One region of the Caballeronia sp. DA-9 genome, then DNA from elsewhere that is predicted to be linked to it. Evidence: predicted binding sites of a transcription regulator. Region 1 holds the regulator's gene; the other holds the start of a gene.

Evidence for each region. Region 1 encodes FNR, which switches genes on or off when oxygen is low (the NO sensors DNR and NnrR bind a similar motif). Its sites were predicted from a motif close to TTGATNNNNATCAA; they were not measured.
Region 2: a site for FNR is predicted at 1,431-1,444, ahead of ACRWA7_RS09290 (universal stress protein). Genes of this name have one in related genera too.

Annotation. Positions count from the first base shown of each region.
Region 1 covers NZ_CP195131.1:977,506-980,791, forward strand. Annotated here, with positions in the region: gene ACRWA7_RS04385 (response regulator) at 103-750, shown strand; gene fnr (fumarate/nitrate reduction transcriptional regulator Fnr) at 1,047-1,829, shown strand; gene ACRWA7_RS04395 (YoaK family protein) at 1,875-2,624, shown strand; gene ACRWA7_RS04400 (flavin reductase family protein) at 2,641-3,231, opposite strand; gene ACRWA7_RS04405 (GntR family transcriptional regulator) at 3,269-3,286, opposite strand, start outside.
Region 2 covers NZ_CP195132.1:682,878-686,163, forward strand. Annotated here, with positions in the region: gene ACRWA7_RS09285 (universal stress protein) at 1-824, shown strand, start outside; gene ACRWA7_RS09290 (universal stress protein) at 919-1,374, opposite strand; fluoride riboswitch at 1,678-1,744, shown strand; gene ACRWA7_RS09295 (voltage-gated chloride channel family protein) at 1,821-3,131, shown strand; gene ACRWA7_RS09300 (DUF190 domain-containing protein) at 3,161-3,286, shown strand, end outside.

The sequences.
Region 1 (3,286 bases):
CTATTTCGCGGGCATCTTTTTTACCGTCCGCGAGCCCCGTTCGGACGGGAAAACCCGACGCGCGCAACTTTTCCCCGAACGCACTGAAGAAGATTTCCTGCAATGACCCGTGTCCTGTTAGCCGATGACCATGCGCTCGTTCGCGACGGACTGCGCCATATCCTCGACCGCGCAAGCGGCGTGGAGGTGGCGGGCGAAGCCAGCGACGGCGCCACGACCCTCGCAATGATCCGCGACACCACGGCGGACGTGCTCGTCCTCGACCTGTCCATGCCGGGGCGCAACGGCGTTGAACTGCTCAAGCAGATCAAGGACGAAAAACCGGCGCTGCGCGTGCTGGTCCTGACCATGCACGCCGAACAGCAATACGCGGTACGCGCGTTCAGAGCCGGTGCGTCGGGTTATCTGACGAAGGAAAGCGCGAGCGCCGAACTGGTCGCGGCGGTGAACAAGATTGCATCGGGCGGCGTGTACGTGAGCCTGACAATGGCCGAACGGCTTGCGCAAAGTCTGAACGAGCATGGCGACGACCTGCCGCATCATCGTCTTTCGGACCGCGAGTTCGAGGTATTCCGGCGCATCGCGGGCGGCGAAACGATCACGCAGATCGCCCAGGCGCTGTCGGTCAGCGCCAAGACCATCAGCACCTACAAGACCCGGATTCTCGACAAGATGCAGATGCCGCATGACGCAGCGCTGATTCGCTACGCCGTGCGGCACAAGCTCTTCGAAGACGACCACGAAACCTGAGCGCCACAGTCTGGCGTTCACGTTTTTTGTAGTCCATTTCCTACATGAATTCTTGAATCCCTACATTGTCTGACGCCGCTCGCTGATTTTATTTTGAGACAGAGTGGACCATACTTCCTCACTGAGCGTCGGCCGATTCCGGGGTCATCGACTCGCGTCGGCAAGCACCCCATCGATCAGCCGCTGAATCTTCTGCGCGACACACCCGTGGCGCGTACCGATGCGCGCGTTGGACACTGCACCGTATGAATTGCCGCGCAAACGCATTGATGCAAACACCACTCACGGAAGACGTCATGACTTCAGCGACTGCTTGCGCATCTTCAGTTGCGAGCCCGCCACCTTCGGCTCGCACGGCACGTCCGGCCGTTCCCGGCTTTTCGCCAAGTTCCCGCCCCGATACACGTTGCTCCGCCTGTTCGCTGCACGCCATCTGCATGCCGACGCAACTGAGCGAAGCCGAACTTGGCAGGCTCGATGCGATCATCTGCTCGACACGGCTCGTGCGGCGCGGCGAGACGCTGTACCGGACCGGCGACGCGTTCAAGAGCATCTATGCCGTACGCACCGGTTGCTTCAAGACGGTTATTGCGCATCGTGACGGACAGGAGCAGGTGACAGGTTTCCACATTGCGGGCGAGCCGTTGGGTCTCGACGGTGTTTGCTCCGACGAGCAAAACTGCGACGCGGTCGCGCTCGAGGACAGCAAGGTCTGCGTGATCCCCTTCGATCTGCTCGAAGAGCTTTGCCACGACATCAAGGCCATGCAGCAGCACGTGCACCGGATGATGAGCGGCGAGATAGTACGTGAGTCCGGGCTGATGATGATGCTTGGCACCATGACCGCCGAGCAGCGTCTCGCCACGTTCCTCATGAATCTTTCGTCGCGTATGAAAGCACGCGGTTATTCGGCGGCAGAATTCAATCTGCGCATGACCCGCGAGGAGATCGGCAGTTATCTCGGGCTGAAGCTCGAGACCGTGAGCCGGATGTTTTCGAAGCTGCAAAAGCAACGGATCGTGGATACGAACGGCAAGCAGATCCGGATTATCGATAGCGAGCGGCTCGCCGAAGTCTGATCAGCCGCGCGCAGGTCCCGGCCTGCCATGCCGATGGCGGAACACATGCCCCTGAATTACCTGCGCAGCTTCACGCGGCCCGAACGCACCGACCAGAGCAACCGGCGTCTCGGGCGTTGCCTGGCTTTCATAGCCGGCGCGGCGAATGCCGGCGGCTTTATCGCCGTCGGTCAATATACGTCCCACATGTCGGGCGTGGTGTCCGCGCTCGCCGATAACCTGTCGCTTGGCGAAACCGGTCTTGTCGTGGCCGGCCTGAGTTCGCTTCTGGCCTTCATGACCGGGGCCGCCACGTCCGCGATCATGATCAACTGGGGCCGGCGGCGCGGCGCGCAAAGCGAATACGCGTTGCCCTTGCTGCTGGAAGCCGCATTGCTGCTCTTCTTCGGCTTGCTCGGCGCCAACCTGGAACAGGACCGGATCCTGTTCGTGCCGGCGACCGTCGCGCTGCTCTGCTTTGTCATGGGCCTGCAGAACGCGATGATCACCAAAATCTCGAAGGCGGAAATCCGCACCACGCACATGACCGGGCTCGTGACGGATGTGGGTATAGAACTGGGCAAGCTCGTGTACTGGAACGCAACCAAAGATGCGCCCGGCATGAAGGCGGTGAAGGCCGACCGCGCGAAGCTCGCACTGCTGGCGTCGCTGCTCGGGATGTTTTTTATCGGCGGGATTGCGGGCGCGATGGGATTCAAATACGTGGGTTTCGTCGCAACCATTCCACTTTCCGCCATGCTTGTCATGCTGGCGGTCGTGCCGCTGGTCGACGATCTGGTCGGCCAGCGGCGCTGATTGCTTGGGCGCTGATTCAACCCAGCGTGAAACGCTCGCGCGTGCTCACGTAGTCGCTCGCACCGAACCGCCCGACCGGAAAATAATGCTGTAGCCGCACGCGCCATGTTTCAGTATCGATGAGTTCATCGCGTGCGTGCAACCTGTGAACCCGCCCGATGAAGATGTGCCGGCTCGTGGTTTCCAGCGTCTCCCACAAGGTACATTCGAATGCGACAGGTGCCTCTGCGATTCTCGGCGGCGCCACGAACGAGCTTGCAACCGGCGTCAGCCCGACTTTCTCTAGCTCGCTGACATCGGGCGGCAGGCGCTCACCACAGCGATGCATTTTCCCGGCCATCGCCTCGTCGCTCAGATGCACGACAAACTCGCGGCTGCGTGCAATGTTCACGGCCGTGTCCTTGAGCGAGCCGTCATCGAGACGGTTGATGCTGATCATCACAATGGGCGGCTCCTCGCCCATCATGTTGAACATCGAAAACGGCGCGGCGTTGATCGTGCCGGTAGCGCTCAACGTGGTGACCAGCGCGATGGGCCGCGGCACGATCAGGCTCGCCATGAGCTTGTAGCGCTGATATTCCGTAATGGCTTCGAAGTCGATTTCCATGATGGCCCGTTCAGGTTTGAGGCAGCGTGCAAGTGGTTCAGGGTTGAAGCAGACC
Region 2 (3,286 bases), on a different replicon from region 1:
ACTACGCAACCATGCTCGTTCATATCGACGACAGCCTTTGCAGCGACGCGCGAGTTGACTTCGCCGTCGAACTTGCCCGCAAACACAATGCGCACCTGATCGGGCTTTATATCGTATGCCAGGACCTCCTGCGTCCGATGTTCAGGCCGGACGAAAGCCTGGACCTCGCGACCAATGAGAAGCAGGCTGCGCAACGGCTGGCCCGCGCACGCGATTACTTCACGGAGGCGGCGCGCCGCGCGGGAATCGCCTCGGAATGGCGCGCGCCGCCCGGGCCTGCTGTGGAGACCGCGATCCTGCACGCACGGCATGCCGACCTCCTGATTTACGGGCAGCGGGATCCGGCCGATCCGGCCGCTTATATCGCGAGGAATTTTCCGGACGATGTGCTACTGGAAAGCGGCCGGCCAATGATCCTGCTGCCGTACGCTGGAAATACGGAGCGCTTCGCCGGAACGGTGCTGATTGCGTGGGATGGCGGCCCGGCCGCCGCGCGCGCGGTAGCCGACGCCCTTCCCTTCCTCCGGCTTGCGAATTTCGTGGAAATTGCGGTTGTCGAGCAGCACAACCATGAGACCGTCGCGACGGGCATGGAGCTCGCCGCGTACCTCGAAAGACATCGGGTTCGCGCAGGTGTCCTGACCTTGCCCCGCGTGTCGGGCGTCAGCACGGGCGCGACGCTTCTCAACGCGTTGACCGATACTCACTCGGACCTGCTGGTGCTCGGAGCTTATGGTCACGCGAGGGTCCGGGAAATCGTGCTTGGCGGCGTCACCCGGACGATGCTGGAAAGCATGACCACGCCGGTGTTCATGTCGCATTGATTGCCAAAGGGCTTATGCGATCGTTCGATTATCCCGTCCGACAGGCACGCTCCGAAGCGCCCGCAAGCCGGGCGCTTTTTATGCGTTCGCGCGGCTAGTGCTCGCACGCGTCACCGGAAGAATTGTCGCGAACCATGAGCACCGGAACGTGACTCGAACGCAGGATCGTTTCCGCGACACTGCCAAGCAGATGCTGGCGCGCGATCCTGTGCCCGTGCGTGCCCATGGCAATCAGGTCCGCTCCGGCCGTCAGCGCCGCCTGCATGATTGCGGCCGGCACGCTCGCGCCGTGGGCGTCGATGACCCAGATGCGCGCAGGGACCTTGTGGAGCTTGCACAACTGGCGCGCGTGATCGAGACGTTGCCACGCGGCTTTTTGCGCGGCTTCATCGATGGCGTTCGTTTCGGTGATTCCCCGGGACGAATCGATGATGGGAACGGTCGCCACCATCAACGTCGCTTCGCTGGCCCGCGCGAGCCTAAGCGCTTCTTCCAGCGCCCGATGTGCGCTGCGGCTGCCGTCTAGGGCCGCGAGAATTCGTTTGTACACGGCAAGATCCCCCGATGTCATGCGCTTTAGTGTCTGCGCATAGGGCCGGACATCATTTGACTCATATCAAGCGGTGCGATCGGCGCAGGGACACAGGAGCTTGCTGGACTTTGGCGCATCGGGTGTCAAGGATTTGCCGCCATGCCGGGTTGTTCCCGGATCGGAAATTCATGGATTCCGTGCGTAGCTGCGGGTAAGTTTTCCGACTCTCGGGTCTTCAATTGAGGAACTTGGCGGACAGGACGCGAGCACAAAGAACTGCGTACATCGGTGTTGCGTTGCGCAAATTTTATCCGTAAAATCCGCGGTTCTGGAGATGGCATTCCTCCAAACAACCGCCGATCCTTCGGCTGATGATGCCTACGAGTTCCTGGGTGCAGGAGGTCGTAGGCCGTCCGTGCGACGCCCTGTCGCCCAGGTTTGATGTTCTTTCGAACCTGAAAATCATGAAACGTCTCAAGTCTGTCGAACAGATAGCCATGATGCCGTATCTCGCGCGCTGGCTGCTGCTTTCCTCCGTGCTGGGCGCCCTCGCCGGGTCTGCGTCCGCGCTTTTTCTCTTTGCACTGGACCGTACCACTAATACGCGGCTGGATCATCCATGGCTCATTTGGTTACTGCCGGTTGCGGGGTTCCTTACCGGCTGGATCTATCACCGCATTGGCAAGAGCGTCGAAGGTGGCAACAACCTGCTGATCGACGAGATTCACGATCCGCAGAAGATCGTGCCAAAGCGCATGGCGCCGCTCGTGCTGGTGGCCACTGTGGTCACGCACTTGTTCGGCGGCTCCGCGGGCCGCGAGGGCACTGCGGTCCAGATGGGCGGTGCGCTGGCCGACCGGGTCACGCATCTCTTCGATCTGGGTCGCGAGGACCGCCGGATTTTGCTGATGGCCGGCATCGCGGCGGGCTTTTCGTCGGTGTTCGGCACGCCTCTCGCGGGCGCGATCTTCGGCCTCGAGGTGCTTGCGATCGGCCGCCTGCGCTATGACGCGTTGCTCGCGTGTCTCGCGGCTTCAGTCGTGGCAGACGCCGTATGCCGTCTCTGGGGTATTCACCACACGATGTATGCGATCCCTTTCGTGCCGCCTGTCACGGTTCTCGGGTTTGGATCGGCGACCATCGCCGGTATTGCATTCGGTGTTGTGGGGATGCTCTTTGCCGACTCGACGCATGCGTTGTCCGCCCTAATCAAACGCAAGATATCCTATGCGCCCTTCCGGCCTGTCCTTGGCGGCGCGGTGGTCGCGATCCTCGCTACCGTTCTGAACGTTCCGCAGTACCTGGGTCTCGGGATACCGACCATCGTGCAGGCCTTCAACGGTCCGTTGCCGGTCTATGACTTTGCCGGCAAATTCGGTTTCACCGTGGTCACGCTTGCGTCAGGTTTCAAGGGTGGCGAGGTGACTCCGCTTTTCTATATCGGCGCAACACTTGGCAACGCGCTGGGTCACATCCTCGCGTTGCCCATACCTGTGCTTGCGGGGCTTGGCTTTGTCGCCGTGTTCGCTGGCGCGGCGAACACCCCGATCGCGTCGACGGTAATGGCAATCGAACTCTTTGGCCCTCAGATTGGCGTGTATGCGGCTCTCGCGTGCGTGGTCAGCTACCTCTTCTCTGGTCACACGGGAATCTACCGCGCGCAACGGGTCGGCCACGCAAAACATCCGCTCATTCCAGCCGGCATGCGACTGGCAGACATCCCGGCCTGGCGCCGCGCACGCCGCAAGGCCGCGACTGTCGCCGCACAACCCTGAACGCTTCGAAGACCTTACTGCTCAACGTCATGACTCAACTGATTTCGCTTCGCCTTTATTTTCACCATTCCGAAAGGGCTCGTCCGACACGCCTCTGGCATCGCGTATCGCGACCGAGCCTTGCCTCGCAATTACTTCGCCATGCGAAGGAAGCT